DNA from 4 places in the Massilia genomosp. 1 genome. Region 2 is predicted to be linked to each of the others. Evidence: riboswitches for the same ligand, from Rfam matches in the RefSeq annotation. Region 2 holds a riboswitch; each other region holds the start of a gene.

Region 1 (4,206 bases), on a different contig from region 2:
CGAGGTTGGTGTTGGCGCCGTAACCGCCGTTCACGCTCGGGTCGTAAAAGATCTCGTTGCGCAGCTGGTGGCGGAACATGCGCGCGCTCGCGCCCAGGCTCGCGGTGCCATAGACAAGGCCCAGTTCCAGGTCGCGCGAGGTTTGCGGCGCCAGCAAGCCGGGCGAGGAACGGTAGCCGTTTTCGTCGACGTTGGCCACGCGGTAGCTGCGCCCGGCCTTGGCGTACAGGTGTACGGCCGGCATGACGTCGACACTGCCCTGCACTTCCCATGCGTTGAGGGTTTGCTTGGTGTCGTAAGGCTTGGCGAAGGCGAGCGTATCGGTGGCGTCCTTCTCGAAGCGCTCGCGGCGCGCCCCCACAGCCACGCGGGCCTTGTGCGCGCCGCCGAAGGTGAGTTCATCGCGCAGGTACAGCGCTTTCGACTTTTGCGTCGCATCGGCGTTCGAATAATCCGACTCGGTCACGCGCGTCCATTTGACCAGGTCGACGCCGGCCACCAGTTCGTTGAGCATGCCATCCATTTGCGCCAGGTGGCGCACGCGCGGCGAGAATTGCGTCTGCACGCTCCCGTAGGTCGCCTTCGATGCCACGCGCGCGCCTTCGAGCGTGTAGAAATAGGTCGAACGGGCGGTGCGCTCGCGGCGCGACAGCTCGGCGGCCAGGTCGACGGCGCCGATGCGCTGCTCGGCAAACGCGGTCAGGCGGTCCGAATCGAGCGCGCCGATATCGTCCGGCGTATTGGCCTGGCGCGGGTTGTCGCCGAACTGGCGCGCGCTCAGGGCGCCCGGCAGGTCGGACTCCTGGCGCGCGCGGTCGTAACGCACGCCGGCGCGGCCGCCCTGGTAAGCCCACTGGGCGCCGCCGCTGAAGGTATCGAGCTCGAAGCCGTTGTGGTCGCGGTAGTTGTCGGTGCGGGCGCTGCCGAGCGAGGCGTCGAGCGCAAACCCGTTCCACGACTGGGCCAGGGCGGCGCGCAGGTCGCGCAGGCCGAACTGGCCCATTTCGGCGCGCAGCATGCCGCGCCGGCCGTTCGCTTGCGGGCGTTTCGTGACGATGCGGATCACGCCGCCGGTGGCGCCTTCGCCATACAGCACGCTGGCGCCGCCGCGAATGATGTCGATGCGCTCGACCGTCTCGATCGGGATCGACGACAGGGTCGCATTGCTCAATTGACTCTCGGACATGCGCACGCCGTCGAGCGTGACGACCATGTTCTGGCTGCTGTTGGTGCCGAAGCCGCGCAAATCGAGGCTGAAGTCGGGCGAGCCGTCCAGGCTCTGGCGGCCGTACACGCCGCCGATCTTGCGGATGGCCTGGTTGACGTCGGCCGCGCCGGCGCGGCGGATGTCGTCGGCGCTGATGACGGTCGCGCCGATCGGAGCGAGCGCCGGATCGCTGGCGAAGCGCGCACCGGTGATGGTTACTTCAGGCAGGGCCTGGGCCGCCAGCGCGGCGCCGGAGGCAAAACACAGGGACAGGGCGGAAGCCAGCGCAAGCGGCCTGGCAGAGAGCGCGCGGCGCGGCGATACTGCAAAAATCATGATGTCGTCTTCAGAAAATGAGTCCTGGCCTGCGTCCCCGCAAGCCGGATTGCACGGACCGACGCGCGATGCGGCGTCGGGTCCCCCTGTTTTGGCCGGTATCCGGGCTGGCAAGGCGCTCATGGCGCGCCTGGCTTACCGTTGCGGGGGCAGCACACTAAGAGTCTATCTCCGTGTTTCCCGTTTAACTGCCGGCGTGAAGACGCGGGCGGGCACCAAAACTGCGCCATTATAATCGGAGTCGCCATCCGGACTGCGTGGCGGCGCGCGTTGTGGCATGCTGTGCGGCGCGCCGGCCGCCCGGCAAACCCCGTATTTACCTTTTTATCGAATCAGCGCCCCGCCGGCGCAGGAGAACGCATGCAAGCCCGAACCCGAACCCTGGCCCTCAAGGCGCTGCTGCTCGCCGCTGCCGCCGTCGCCGGCGCCGAGCTGCTGGCGCAGGCCGACATCAGCATCACGCCGATCCCCGAACCGGTGACCGATGTCGGGATCGGCTTCGCCCTGCCGTCGGCCGGCGCGGTACACGTGCCGAGCGCCCCGGACGCGTGGGGCGGGCCGCGCAGCGGCAGCGAGCCGACCCTGTCGGAGCGCGTGGTGGATTACCAGATCGAAGCGACCCTCGACCCGGTCGCGCACACGATCGACGGCAAGCAGAAGCTCACCTGGCGCAACCGCAGCAAGGAGACCGTGCGCAGCGTCTACCTGCACCTGTACATGAACGCCTTCAAGAGCGCGGGCAGCACCTACTTCACCGAGCAGCGCGAGGCCGGCAACGATGCCACCATCCGGCCCGGCGAGTGGGGCGATATTTCGCTGCGCAGCGTGACCCAGGGCGGGGCCAAGGTCGACTGGTCGTTTGTCCATCCCGACAACGGCCCCGCCAGCGACCAAACCGTGGTGCGCTTCGACCTGCCGGCGCCGGTGGCGCCGGGCGCCTCCACCAGTGTCGACATCGCCTTCTTGACCCGCCTGCCGCGCGTGGTGTGCGACACCGGCTACTTCGGCAGCTTTCATCTGGTGGCCCAGTGGTTCCCCAAGATCGGCGTGCTCGAACTGCCCGGAGAACGCGGCGCCACGCGGGCGCGCTGGAACGTGCATGAGTACCACCACGAGTCCGAGTTCTACGCCGACTTCGGCCGCTACGACGTCAAGCTCACCGCGCCCAAGGGCTATACGGTGGGCGCCACGGGCGAGCTGCAAGGAGCGCCGGCCGAACGCGGCGGCATGCTGACCCACCACTACGTGCAGGGCGACGTCCACGACTTCGCCTGGACCGCCGACAAGCGCACCGCGCCGCCCCTGCGCGCTACCTGGAGCGCGCCGGGCAGCGCCCAGGTAGCGTTGACGGTGCTGTTCCCGCCCGACCGTGCGGCCAGCGCCGCGCCGGCGCTCAAGGCCGCCACCGATGCGCTGACCTATTTCTCGAAGACGCTCGGCCCGTATCCGTACAAAACGCTGACCATCGTGATCCCGCCGTTCAACGCCGACGACGCCGGCGGCATGGAGTATCCGACCTTCATCACCGCCACCGGCCACGACAAGGTGGCGCCCGGCACGGCCGGCGCCTTCGACCTCGATTTCGTCACCATCCACGAAGTCGGCCACGGCTACTTTTACGGCATCGTCGCCTCCAACGAATTCGAGGAGCCGATGCTCGACGAAGGCCTGAACGAATACTGGGACTACCGCATGCTGCGCGAGACCGGCCAGCAGGTGTACCTGGGCCCGCGCTGGCTCAAGGCGCTCGGCCTGGCGCCTGGTTTCAAGGGCTTCGATGTCGAACGCCACGACGCCCCGCGGCACGAGCCGGCCGACCCGATCGGGCAGAACGCCCACATGCGCTTGCAGGGCATCGGCCCGGTGTACGTGCGCAGCGCGACCATGCTGCGCGACCTGGAAGAGCGCATCGGCAAGGAGGCGACCGAGCGCGCCTTCAAGGAATACTACAAGCGCTGGAAGTTCCGCCATCCGAGCATCGCCGACCTGCGCGAGACGCTGGCCGAGGTAAGCGGCCAGCGCGCCGCCGTGTACGCGGCGTTCGCACAGCAGGTGTACGCCGCCGCCAGCGTGGACGACCGCATCTCGCGCTTTTCGAGCGAGGAAGAAGTCGCCGCCAAGGCCGGCGCGGCGCGCCCGTGGCGCACCAGCGTCACCTTGCAGCGGCGCGGCGTGCCGGTGGCGCAAAGCCTGCTGGTCAAATTTGCCGACGGCAGCAGCGAGACCGTGGTGTGGGACGACCAGCAGCGCTGGCGCACCTTCAACTGGGTCAAGCCGGCCAGGGCGGTATCGGCCGAACTCGATCCCAAGCGCCAGCACTACCTCGACACCAGCAAACTCGATGACAGCCGCACACTGGCACCCGATGGCAGCGCCTCGCGCAGATGGAGCGGCGATGTGGCGGCGTTTTTCAACATCCTCTTTTCCCTGATTGCGACCGTGTGATGAAGCAGACGCCCGCCTTTTCGATGGCATCCATCCCGCGTGCGGCGCGCGCGGCGCTGCAATGGCGCCTGCTGCTGCTGTGGACCCTGTGGATGCTCGCGCCAACCCTGATCCTGGCGCTGCCGGCCTGGCACCTGCTCTCGACGCACCTCGATTATTCGGTGCATGCGCACACATTGGCGCGCGCGCTCGACATGACCGCCGTCAGCGACCTGCTG
Region 2 (4,206 bases):
GCGCGAACTGCCGCAGTGGGAGCGCGTGCTGCGCAAACAGGCCGGCTACGAAACACCGGCCGAACCACCGGCGGTATGCCACCTGGTGCGCGGCGCGCCGTATTCGGAGCAGTCGCGTAACCGGATCTATCTGCGCGGCCTGGCCAGCCGCGAGGACCGCATCACCCTGGTACACGAGTTCCTGCACCTGGGCCTGCGCAAGCACCCGAGCGGGCAGGATGAAGTCCTGGTCGAACAACTGGCGCGGCGCCTGGTCGATACGCGCCTGGAAGCGCATCAATAATCCCACCACACCTGATCATGAAAATACTGTTGATATCCGCACTGCTGTTGTCCACCACCGCCCTGGCCCAGGTGAAGATCGACTCGCCCAACAGCGGCTGGCGCAATTCCAAGGGCGCCAAAGAGGCGTATTCGCAGGATGTGAATTATCCGGCGGCGTCGGTCAGCGTGCAGGAGGGGCAGAGTCCGACGGCCGAGATTCGCGGGCGCATCGCCTCCAAGGGCAAGAGCAAGCCGGCCACCCTGGTGGTCAACGGCGTGGCGATGCCGATGGCGGTGCAGGAAGACGGCAGCTTCGCGCGCCCGTACGCCTTCGGACGCGGGTCGAACAGCGTGGAAGTGCGCTCGCCCGACGGCAAGGCGCGCAACCGCACCCAGTTCCTCGATTCCTACGCCGGCAAAACCCAGTCGCGCCTGCGCGTGGTGCTGTCGTGGGACAGCGACGGCACCGATGTCGACCTGCACGTGGTCGCGCCCGACGGCGGCCACTCGTGGTACGGCAACCGGGTCATGCCCAACGGCGGCGCGCTCGATGTCGACGTCACCACCGGTTATGGCCCGGAGATCTTTTCCAGCGCCGCGCCGCCGAAGGGGAACTACCACGTCTATGTGAACTATTACGGGGCTGGCCAGGACAGCGGCATCCTGACGGTGGCGCAGGTGGCGATCATCACCAACGAAAATTCACCGAACGAGCGCCAGGAAGTGGTGCGCGTGCCATTGCGCGCGCCGGGTGAACTGACCTTGGTCAAGTCGTTCGTGTTTCCTTGACCTGCGCTCCGAAAACAACGCCCTTCATCGGCGCTTTGACAGTTTTTGAAAGGCATGTAAAACTGTCGTCAGGAAATACGATCCTGGCTGCGTACCGACCGCGCCAGTCTTATGACGAATTGGAGTGCAAGTGAGTACTGCAGCATGGATCTACGATGCCAGCATCGTTATCAGGAACGCCCGGCAACCGGAGGCGTTCAACGCGATTCGCACATCGTTCGAAGGATGCGACTCCTTTTTCGCCGAACGCGCACGCGCCGAACGCGACTTCCCGGCTTTCCTTGAATCGATCGGCTTCACCAGCCAGCGCCAGGAAGGCGCGCTGCTGATTGACGGCGGCGATATCGAGATCATCACCAACTGGCTGATTCGCCTGTTCGACACGCTCGGACCCTTCGTCGAACCGGGCGGTGTGCTGGAGATCCGCGACGAAGAAGGCGAGCAGATGACGTTCTGCTACGACGGCAAGCAGATGGACATCGAATTCAGCGAGTAATGTAAGGCGGCGGCGCGCCGCTTCATGCTACATTGGCACCCCATCAATTTTGCAGGAGTGCCGCGTCATGCCACCGAATCCCGACATCGCCTCAATCCGCGCCGACCTGCTCGACGAGATGGCTGCCTATATGGCGCGCTGCGCCGAAGACCCGGACAACGAGCCCCCGTACGGCAAGGCCGAAATCGCCGCGTGTGCGAATATCCTCGATGCATACGCCGCCGCCATCGACAAGCTCCCCAAGCCTGCCGACCATGCAGCGATCATGAAAGAAGTTGAACGCGTCGTCGTGGCCCTCAACGAGTTCGATGAACGCGCCGGCGGCGTGATCGAGACCGAAGAGCGCGAAAAACTGTGCGACATCATCTACCTGGTTGCCAAGGACGCCGGCCTGCAAGCCGACCAAGACATCACCGAACAATGGCGCGACTGGTAAATACAGGCACTGCGACACGCACTGCGACGCGCACCTCGCGCGCAACCTTGCAATTTATATAGTCCAGACCTATACTTCGCCGGTAGTCAAGCTTCTGGTTCTGGCAAACAATCGTTTGCCGGATTAAATGGGAAGCCGGTGCGCTCCTTCACGGAGCAAAGCCGGCGCTGCCCCCGCAACGGTAAGCGAGTCAAGGATGTGCATCACGCCACTGTGCAAAGCATGGGAAGGCGCATATCCCGGAAGTGGGCTTCGGCCCCGCCACTCGCCAGCCCGGAAACCAGCCGAAGCGGTAAGTCGTTTGTATCGCGGAGGGCGATCCAGGTGGATCGCTGCGTACCGCACCCATCTCAGGTTCCTTCTCCCCTTGCAAGCCCCCGGTTGCCGGCCTTGGCAAGACGCGCGCGTCTGCATTGGACTGGCTCTATGCGCAGTGCTTTTGGAAGGAATGCCATGTCGTCGATCCGCAGCGTCACCCCCACCTTTGACGAACAAGTCCCGTTTACCGCCATCAAGGAGCGCATCGTGCAAGCCATGTGCGCCGCCAGCCTTGGCGCCGTGCTGCTGTTCGGCGCCGGCTTCGCCTCGATGGAAACGCTGCACAACGCGGCGCACGACAGCCGCCACTCGGCCGGCTTTCCATGCCACTGATTCGCAGCGCGCCCGCAACGGGCCTGGGCACCTTTAACCGCATCCTCGCCAGCGCGGCGGCGGCCGGCATTCTCGCCGGCCTTCTGCTGACCGGCGTGCAACAGGTGCAAGTGGCGCCCATCATCCTGCAGGCCGAGGTGTTCGAAAGCGCCGCGCCCGTAGCGCTGGAAGTGGCGGCGCCGCACAGTCACGCCGACGCCACGCCGCACGAGCATGCGGACAATGGTGCCCACGAAAGCGCGCATGAACACGGCGGCTGGCAGCCGGACGACGGTCTTGAACGCACCTTCTACACGGCGCTGGCCAATATCAGCGCCGGCGTCGGTTTTGCGCTGCTGCTGGCGGCGGCCATCAGCCTGCACGGCCGTGCAAGCGGCTGGCGCGCGGGCCTGTTGTGGGGCGCGGCCGGCTACACGGCGTTCTTTGTCGCGCCCTCGATCGGCTTGCCGCCCGAGCTGCCGGGCACCGTCGCCGCGCCGCTGCTGGCGCGCCAGCTCTGGTGGACCGCCACCGTCGCGGCCAGTGCCGGCGGCCTGGCGCTGGTGGTCTTCGCCAAAAACTGGCCGCTCAAGATCGCCGGCGCCTTGCTGCTGTTCGTGCCGCACCTGGTCGGATCGCCGCAGCCGGCGGTCCATTCGAGCAGTGCGCCGCCCGAGCTGGCACGCAGCTTCCTGTACGCGACCTTGCTCGCCAATGCCGCCTTCTGGCTGGCCATGGGCGCGCTGTCGGGCTACTTCTACAAGAAGTTCGGCTGACCGATGCGCACCCACGACCGGCACGTGTTCATGTGCGTCGGCCCGCGCTGCACCGAAAACGGCGTGCAGGCGCAGGCCGTGTTCGAGCATATGGGGCGCGAGATCGATGCGCGCCCGGACTTGTGCGTCAAGCGCACCCGCACCCACTGCATGGTCGCGTGCCGCAATGAAGGGCCGATCGTGGTGGTGTATCCCGAAGGCGTGTGGTACCGGCGCGTCGATGAAGCGGCGGCCGCGCGCATCGTCAGCGAGCACCTGATTGGCGGCACTGAAGTGACCGACCTGATTTTCCATCGCATCGGCGAAGGCGACACACTCGTGGCGGACAATGACACCTGATTTTCCTCAAGGCCCGGGGCCCATCGCGCTGCTTACCCACGCATCGAACGACCTGACGGTCCTGCACCACGCCGTAAGCCAGTTGCCGCCCGAGTTCGGCGCGGTGGCGGGCGTGAACCTGCAAGGACTCGACGCTGACGGCGCTACGGCGCTGCTCACGCGCGAGGTGCAGGGCGCGCGCATCATCATCTTGCGCGTCCTCGGACGACTCGGCAGCGTCCCTGGTTTTGCCGACCTGGTCAGTCATGCGCGCCGCACCGGCCAGCACCTGATCGCCATCAGCGGCACCGGCGAGCCCGATCCGGAGCTGGCCGCGGTATCGACCGTCGCAGCGGACGTGCTGCAACAGACACTGAACTACTTCCATTGCGGCGGCAGCGGCAACCTGGCGCAGTTGCTGCGCTATTTGTCTGACCACCTGCTGCTGACCGGATTCGGGTACGAAAGCGCGCTGGCGCTGCCGGAACACGGCATTT
Region 3 (4,206 bases), on a different contig from region 2:
TCGGACGAAGCGGGCCACGCGCGCATGCTCGAACATTTTCACGCCAGGCCGCTCTTGAACCTCGGCCTGCGCCTGGGCGAAGGCACCGGCTGCGCGCTGGCGCTGCCGCTGCTGCACGCGGCCGTCAACTTCCTCGGCGAGATGGCCACCTTCCAGTCGGCGCGCGTCAGCGGCCAGTCGGCGTAAATACAAGCCATGGCCAGCATCGTCCACCAGTGCCGGCTGTTCTTCATCGCGCTGCAGTTCTTCACGCGCGTGCCGATTCCGGGCTGGGTGGGCTTCGATCCATCCTGGCTACACCATGCGTCACGCTATTTTCCGCTGGTCGGGGTGGTGGTGGCCAGCGTGGCGGCGGCGGTGTACGCCGGCGCGGCGGCGCTCTTTCCCGCTCCCGTGGCGGTGATATTGTCGACGGCGGCGGCCATCTACCTGACCGGCGCCTTCCACGAAGACGGCCTGGCCGACATGTGCGACGGTTTCGGCGGCGGCTTGAGCACAGAGCGCGTGCTCGAAATCATGAAGGACTCGCGCATCGGCACCTATGGCGCGGTCGGCATGGGGCTGACGGTGGGCCTCAAGTGCGCCGCGCTGTGGTCCCTGCCCACACCGGCCGTCATGGTCGCGCTGTTCATCGCCCATCCTTTATCGCGCCTTGCGGCGGTGAGCCTGATCTGGGAAATGGACTACGCGCGCGCCGAGGGCAAGGCCAAGCCGATGGCCCAGCATATGAGCCACCGGGAATTCGGCATCGCCTGCGCCTGCGCCGGCGTGCCCGCGCTGGCCCTGGCAACGGCCGGCATGCTGCCCTGGCTCGCCCTGCTCGCCAGCGTGGCCGGCGCCGCGCTGGTGGCGTGCTGGCTGGGCGCCAAGTGCCTGCGCCGCATCGGCGGTTACACCGGCGACTGCCTGGGCGCCGTGCAGCAGGTGGCCGAAGTGGTCATCTACCTGGCGCTGCTGGCGTTTTTCCATCGCGGCGCCTGGCCCTGACATGCGCCTGTATCTGGTGCGCCACCTGGCGCCGCAGGTGGCGCCAGGTGTGTGCTACGGGCGCACCGACCTGACTGTCGATCCTGATCTGCAGGCGCTGGCCCTGCCCGCCCTGCGCGAGCGCCTGCCGGCCGGCGCACCGATGTTCTCGAGCCCCCTGCGGCGCTGCGCCGGATTGGCGCAAGCCTTGGGCGGGGCAGCGGTGCGCTACGACGCGCGCCTGGCCGAACTCGATTTCGGCGACTGGGAAATGCGCCGCTGGGACGACATTGAGCGCGCCGCCATCGACGCCTGGGCCGCCGACATGGCCGGCTACCGCCCCGGTGGGGGCGAAAGCGTGACCGACATGGCGCGCCGCGTGTCGGCGTTTTATGCCGATTGCATGCACTCGCACACGAGCGCCGCCACCGTCATCTGCCACGCCGGCGCCATCCGCCTGCTGCTGGCCCGCGCGCGCGGACTGGAACCCGAGGCCATGGCGCTGGAAGCGGCGCAGCGTCCCCACGCCATCGCCTACGGCGAGACCGTCATCATCGACTGTGTATAATTATCGGGTTTTGGTGCCCGCGCCCATGTCCATGAGCGCAGTTAAACTGGGAAACACGAAGCCTGTGACAGGACAATACAGGCCAACGTGTGCTGCCCCCGCAACGGTAAGCAAATGTCGCTGACATGGCGACGAGCCGCCTCGATTGACCACTGTGCATTTGGCATGGGAAGGTGAGACGGCCGCATTTGCCAGCCCGGATACCGGCCAACACAGGTGGGAACGTGCGACAGTTGCGCGCTCCTTTTCAATCTGGCCAACGGGGACGTCGGCCGGTTGCTCGCAATCGCATTCACTGAAGACTTGTCATGACCTTTCCTGTTGTACGCCACGCGGCCCTGACGTCGCTCGCGCTAGCTTTTACCTCCCCTTGCGCCCTCGCCGACAGCCCCGTCGATTCCGCCAATACTGCCAATACTGCCAATACTGCCGTCATCATCACCGCCGCGCGCGCGCCGCAGCCGTCTTCCGACGTCCTGAGCGACCATGTGCTGATCAGCGCGACCGACATTGCACGCTCCGGCGCCGGCAACGTCGTCGAGCTGCTGCAAAAGCAGCGCGGCATCGAGATCACCCGTAACGGCGGCCCGGGCACCGCATCCCAAGTGTTTATCCGCGGCGGCGACCCCAAGCAGACCGTGGTGCTGGTCGACGGCGTGCGCATCGGCTCGTCCACCAGCGGCATCGCCAACTGGGCCACCCTGCCGCTGGCGAACATCGACCGGGTCGAAATCGTCTACGGCCCGCTGGCCACCATGTACGGCGCCGACGCCATCGGCGGCGTGGTGCAGATCTTCACCCGGCGCGGCGCCGGCCCGGCCGCCGTTAGCGCTTCCGTGGAAGCGGGCAGCGACAAGGCGCGCGCCATGACGTTCGGGGTGGCCGGCGCCAGCGAAGGCGACAACAGCATCAACTATGCCTTCGGTCTGTCGAAAGACAAGGACCAGGGCTTCTCGGCCACCAAGCCGGGCGCCTCGTCGTATAACCAGGACAACGACGGCTACGCGCGCGACAGCGCCAGCGGCCAGTTGGGCATCGTGCTGGCCAAGGGCCACGAAGCGGGCCTGCTGTACCTGCACAGCCACCTGGCGTCGCAGTACGACTCCGGCCCGAACCCGTTCGACGTGCGCAGCGTGCAAAACATGGACAACATCGCCGTCTTTTCCAAACACCAGTTCACCAGCGGCTGGAAAATGAGTCTGCAGGCTTCCGAGGCCGACGACAAATCGGTCAATTTCACCAGCGCCAGCGCCAGCAACCGCATCGACACGCGCGCGCACGCCTACAGCATGCAGCACGACCTCGCCCTTGGAAGCGACCTGCTGCAACTGGTGCTCGAACGGCGCGTGGAGAGCGTGTTCGCCGACACCACGCGCGCCTTGAACACCAGCCGCGCCACCAATTCGGTCGCCGCCGCCTACTCGGCGAAGCGCGGCAACCACCTGGCCAGCGCCAGCGCACGGCGCGATGACAGCACCCAGTACGGCGACAAGACCACCGGCGGCATCGGCTACGGCTACAAGCTTACGCGCGCGCTGCGCGTGAATGCCAGCGCCGGCACCAGTTTCCGCGCACCGACCTTCAACGAACTGTATTACCCAGGCTATGGGGTCGACACCAACAAGCCGGAACAAGGTAAAAACGTCGAAGGCGGCGTGTACTACAACGACGGCACGACTGAAGCGAGCGCGGTCTGGTACCGCAACCGCCTGACCGACCTGCTGGTCAACACCGGCAAATGCCCGGTGCAGCGCGATTCGCACCCGAACGGCTGCGCCTACAATGTCAACCGCGCCACGCTGGAAGGCGTCAGCCTCGGCGCGCGCACCCGCCTGGGCGATGTCGACATGAGCGGCTCGCTCGACTTCCAGGACCCGCGCGACGACACCACCGGCAAAAACCTGCAACGGCGCGCCAAACGCCACGCCAAGTTCGCCGTGGAGTACAACGCGGGCAACCTGATCGCCGGCGTCGGCGTGCAGGTATCCGGCAAGCGCTTCGACGACCTGGCCAACCGCAGCACGCTGCCCGGCTACGGCCTGGTGAACCTGTTTGCCTCGTACCGATTTGCCCACGACTGGTCAGCCGTGCTACGGTTGAACAACGTCGCCGACAAACAATACGAACTGGCGCGCAATTACGCCACTGCGGGCCGCCAGCTGTTTGCCGGCATCGGCTACGGCATCCGTTAAGCACCGTTAAGGACCGTTAAGCACAATTAAGTACCACACAGGAGTCGCATGCATCCGTTCTTTCGCACTATGCGCCACCGGGCCAGCGTCATCATCACGACGCTGACGCTGCTGGCATTGGCAAGCCTGGTCATCGCCGGGATGGTCGGCTCGGTGCCGGTCCCGCTGGCGGAGATGCCGGGCGCGCTCATGGCGCTTGCGAAAGGCGACACCTCGACCCTGGCCGCCACCCTGCTCGACCTGCGCCTGTCGCGCGCACTGGTGGCCTTTGTCACCGGCGGCGCGCTCGCGCTGGCCGGCGTGATGATGCAAGCCTTGCTGCGCAATCCCCTGGCCGAGCCATATGTACTGGGCATCTCGGCCGGCGCCTCGGTCGGCGCGCTGGCCGCGCTGCTGTTCATGTGGGCCATGTGGATGGTCGACCTGGCCGCCTTCGTGGGCGCGGTGGCCGTCTCGATGCTCTTATATATGCTGGCCCGG
Region 4 (4,206 bases), on a different contig from region 2:
GACGGCGAACGCACGGAGTCGTCTTCCAGCAATGCACGCGGGCCAAAATAGCGCAGGCGCACGCCGCCCGACCACGCGCCGGCCACGCCCGAGACGCCGAGCGAGGCGGTGCGGCTGATCGAACCGGGAATGAAGGCGCCGGCCGGATCGTGGTCGCGAAAGCGCGCGTGCGACCAGGCCAGGTTGGCGTCGATGATCCAGTCCTTGGCCGGCGTGTAAAAATTGGCCAGTTCGATGCCGTGGCGCCGGCTCGGGCGGCCCGCTTCGGTGGTGCCGGCGTCGCCGATGAAGATCAGTTCGGAATCGAGGTCGAGCCGCCAGGCGGCGATGGTGGTCTGCATGCCCGGCACCAGCCCGGCCAGCCGCAAGCCGGCCTCTTTGCCGGTTCCGCGCACCAGCGGCGTGGCGCGCTCGATCGCGGCACCGTCGGCATCGACCGCCAGGCCGGTTGTCGGATCGACGCTGCCGGTGACGCCGCGCGCGTCGTTGCTGTGAAAGCCTTGTCCCCAGTTCAGGTAGATCTCCGCATGTTTGCCCGCCGTGAAAATGGCGGTGAACTTGGGACTGGTGATGCGCGCATCGACCTTGCCGGAGTTGGCGGGCGTGTCGCTGTCCACGTCGAACGTGTAACGGTCGGCGCGCAAGCCGGCGACAGTGCGCAGCCAGGGCGCCCAGACGGTGCTGTTGGACAGATACAGCGCGCCGCTGCGCTCCTTGACGTCGTCTTCGCGCACCGTCGACAGGCGCTGGCGCGCCTGGCTCAGATACAGGCCGACCGGCGCCAGGCGATCCGCGCGCAGCTGAACGCCGAGCGCGGTCTCGGAAGCGAAAGGCCCGAGCGCGTGGCGCCATGTGCGCGCCGCGTTCAAGCCGAGAATGCGGCGGTTTTCAGCCTGGTGGAACTGGTCGCCGTGCCCGGGGTCGCCGAGCATATAGGTAAAGTCGCTGAACAGGTCGAGCCGCGAGGCGATGAGGTAGGCATTGACCTTGCTGGCGCCGTCGCCGTACTGGCGGCTCCACTCGCCGGAGACGCTGTAGCGCGCGGTCTGGCCGCCGTCGGTCGGGGCCAGGGTGCCGTAGCGGCCGATCAGGCCGGCGGCCAGCGCGCGCTGCGGCACCTGGTCGGTCGAGGTCCAGGACGAACGCAGCGCCATCGCCGTCACCCGGATCTCGTCATCGCCGGCCGAGCGGTGGTACGACAGCACGCCGTTGACGCGCTTGTAGCGTTCCGGCGTCTCCCAGGGACCATCCTGGCCCGCGCGTTCGAGCGCGTACAGCAGCGCGCCGCCGGCCAGCGCGGTCGAGTTGGCCACCAGCACGCGCTGGAAGCGATGCTGGCCCGCCTCCACGCTCAGCAAGCCTTGCTCCATCTGCCGCACGTAGTCGAACGCGGCCGCGCCGGCGACCGAAAAGTCGCCTTCCTCGGCATAGTAAGTGCCTTTTTTGTACTCGATGGTGCTGAGCAGCTCTGGAATCAGGAAGTTCAGGTCCGAATAGCCCTGGCCGTGCGCGTTGGTCGGCAGGTTGACCGGCATCCCCATCACGCTGGTGCGGAAATCGGTGCCGTGATCGAGATTGAATCCGCGCGCGAAATATTGATTGGCCTTGCCGTCGCCCGCGTGCTGGGTCACGATCAGGCCGGGCACCGCTTCGAGCAGCTCGCCGGTGCGCAGCAAGGGACGGTTTTCGAGCTGCCTGGCGGTGACCGTGCCCTGGTTGGCCGAATCGGCGACGCCGAGCGGGATCAGGCTGGCGGACACGCGCACTTGCTGGACCGGAGAAGGCGCATCGCCATCGACGGCGGCGTTGGCGAAGGCGAAGGTGGGCAGGGCCGCCAGCAGCAGCGGCGACAGCCGGCGCAGCCCGCGTGGCGACGGGGCAGGGGTGGTATTTTTCACGGGTACTCTCTGTAAAGACCGGACCGGCCGGCCTGTTTTTTGTGCGGCGCACATCCCCGTGCGCCGAGAAAAAATAAGCGGCGGCCGACGCCGGCGTGAGAGTCGATGGCGGGGCGGGCGCGACGCCATTGCGCGCGCTGCCGTGCGATCCACAAACACGGCAGTTCCCGGCCGCTTCGCTTCCATGCGTCCTGGCCGGTATCCGGGCTAACAGGTCAGATTGCCTCGCCTTCCCATGCCGGCGGCACAGTGGACCATGAAGACAACCGGCCGCGCATCGTTGGACGACATGCGGCGCCTGCTTTACCGTTGCGGGGACAGCACACGTTTGCCGCTGAAACCAGCGCGTGTTTCCCGTTTAACTGCGGCCTTCAGAGCAAGGCCGCTAGCACCAAAACGTGGCAATCATACGGACTGCTGAGACATTTGGCAACATTTCCATGCGCCACGGTCCGGCTCGCCAAACAGCATGGCGCAATCATGCGTAAAGGATATGGCGGCGCGAGGCGTGCCGGCCACCGGGGAGCATACGCTCATCCGATGACGTATTGATCACACATTGTCACGCGTGGCGCAATAAAAACAGGGGTCAACTTTGCTGGCGATTTGCTTGCCAGGTGAGGCAATATGGGTAGGTGATCGATGGGGCGGCGTTGCGTATCCCCATGCATGTGCGTGACAGGAGGACGGGCTCATCCCCGCCCGCTCAGCAATTGAAGGAGTAAGGCCAACACCTTGAAAGGGGCCGTCATGAGCACCGAGAGCAAGCTAGCAGACCAGGTCGTGTACGCGAAGATCCACCCGTCGATCGGCATCGCGCGGGTGGGTAATTCCAGGGAGGACGATGGCTTCTACGTCGGCCCGCAGGTGATCGATCCCTTGCCCAAGCCCCTCAACTTCTACCGTGACGGCGCCGGCGCGCTCAAACGCGAGGTGGCCGAGTTCCGCATCTATGGCTACGACGGGCAAGGGCGGGTGCTGTGCGAACTGACCATGCAGGATGGCGTCGAGATTGAATGGACGGTCGAACTGGCCAATCACAAGGCGGCCTGGTATAACTTCGAGATCGCACTCGACATCCCGGAAGCGGCCACCGCAACGCCGTCCACGCGCCGCAATGCCAAGGTGGCGCTGCTCGAGCGCGCCAGCTTGGCCATCCGCCCCGGGCCGCGCAGCATCGATGCGCCATCGGCCGCCGGCCAGCGCTACCAGTTCGATGGCGGCAGCTGCTTCGGCATTCCGGTGCCGCTGGGCGAGTTGCGCACCGATCCGCGCGGCCGCCTGTGGGTATTCGGCGGGCACGGCATGTCGGCATCGTATACCGGCAGCGCCCCGGTCACGTTCGCCAACAATGATGGCTGGTACGACGATACCGGCGATGGCCCGGTCAGCGCGCGCGTACGGCTGGGCGGACGCGACTTGCAGGTCGCGCCGGCATGGGTGGTGGTGGCGCCGCCGAACTACGGGCCGCAACAAAAATCGGTACGCACCATGTACGCCGTGATGACCGATGTCGCCATCCAGGCCGGGCAACTGCCGGTACCGGTCGAGCCCTCGTTCAAGAACGACTTGCTGCCGATTTTCAAGGCGCTGTCCGACCTTCAATGGATGAACGGTGGCTTCGCGGCCGGCTTCGGCCACGGCATGCCGCAGGATTTCCTGGCGCCGGACTATCTGCGCAAGCTCGCGCAAGGAGGCAAGACGTATGCGCAGTTGCGCAGGACGGTCGCCAACGCGTTCCGCAACCCGCAGTACCAGGATGCGTCGATGAAGCCCTGGCCCTGGGTCTATGGCGATGCGATGGACTTGCCGATGCCGCCCATCCCGCGGGCCATGACTGCGCTGACCGTCACGCAGCTGGCGATGCTGGCGCGCTGGGCGGAGGGCAAGTTCATCGCCGATTACGATCCCGCCGCCGCTATCGGGGCCACGCGCGACATCGCCGGCGTGCCGCTTGCGGAACAGGCGGCCATGCTCGACCGCGCCGCGCTCGAGTTCTGCCTGGGCGACGCCTTCCATCCCGGCTGCGAGATGACGTGGCCGGTGCGCCACGCCTCGATGTACAGCGAGCCGTACCGGTGGCGCCACCGTGCCGCCGACGATCCCGAGCCGGACTATGGCACAACCTTGACCCCGGCCGAGGCGTGTTGCTTCGATGGCCCCTTGTATGGGCAGTCTCCCGGCTCGGTCACGCGCTGGATGGCGGTGCCGTGGCAGACCGACACCGCCAGTTGCCGGTCCGGCTACGACGAGCAGTACGACCCCTACCTGCCGACCTTCTGGCCGGCGCGGGTGCCGAACCAGGTGC

Evidence for each region. A riboswitch is a leader RNA that binds a small molecule or an ion and turns the genes downstream of it on or off. The one in region 2 is predicted to bind cobalamin.
Region 1: another riboswitch for cobalamin. It lies ahead of F1735_RS29105 (TonB-dependent receptor); the one in region 2 lies ahead of F1735_RS21430 (CbtB domain-containing protein).
Region 3: another riboswitch for cobalamin. It lies ahead of F1735_RS24765 (TonB-dependent receptor plug domain-containing protein); the one in region 2 lies ahead of F1735_RS21430 (CbtB domain-containing protein).
Region 4: another riboswitch for cobalamin. It lies ahead of F1735_RS17720 (TonB-dependent receptor); the one in region 2 lies ahead of F1735_RS21430 (CbtB domain-containing protein).

Annotation. Positions count from the first base shown of each region.
Region 1 is NZ_WHJF01000124.1:9,519-13,724, reverse strand. It holds gene F1735_RS29105 (TonB-dependent receptor) at 1-1,543, opposite strand, end outside; cobalamin riboswitch at 1,620-1,778, opposite strand; gene F1735_RS29100 (M1 family metallopeptidase) at 1,904-3,988, shown strand; gene F1735_RS29095 (hypothetical protein) at 3,988-4,206, shown strand, end outside.
Region 2 is NZ_WHJF01000063.1:24,753-28,958, reverse strand. It holds gene F1735_RS21450 (DUF2300 domain-containing protein) at 1-283, shown strand, start outside; gene F1735_RS21445 (YfaP family protein) at 301-1,053, shown strand; gene F1735_RS21440 (hypothetical protein) at 1,184-1,549, shown strand; gene F1735_RS21435 (hypothetical protein) at 1,617-1,985, shown strand; cobalamin riboswitch at 2,064-2,288, shown strand; gene F1735_RS21430 (CbtB domain-containing protein) at 2,439-2,636, shown strand; gene F1735_RS21425 (CbtA family protein) at 2,627-3,391, shown strand; gene F1735_RS21420 ((2Fe-2S) ferredoxin domain-containing protein) at 3,395-3,730, shown strand; gene F1735_RS21415 (cobaltochelatase subunit CobN) at 3,720-4,206, shown strand, end outside.
Region 3 is NZ_WHJF01000084.1:18,204-22,409, reverse strand. It holds gene cobT (nicotinate-nucleotide--dimethylbenzimidazole phosphoribosyltransferase) at 1-186, shown strand, start outside; gene F1735_RS24775 (adenosylcobinamide-GDP ribazoletransferase) at 196-987, shown strand; gene F1735_RS24770 (histidine phosphatase family protein) at 989-1,534, shown strand; cobalamin riboswitch at 1,529-1,760, shown strand; gene F1735_RS24765 (TonB-dependent receptor plug domain-containing protein) at 1,843-3,726, shown strand; gene F1735_RS24760 (FecCD family ABC transporter permease) at 3,775-4,206, shown strand, end outside.
Region 4 is NZ_WHJF01000046.1:5,253-9,458, reverse strand. It holds gene F1735_RS17720 (TonB-dependent receptor) at 1-1,898, opposite strand, end outside; cobalamin riboswitch at 2,075-2,309, opposite strand; gene F1735_RS17715 (LodA/GoxA family CTQ-dependent oxidase) at 2,649-4,206, shown strand, end outside.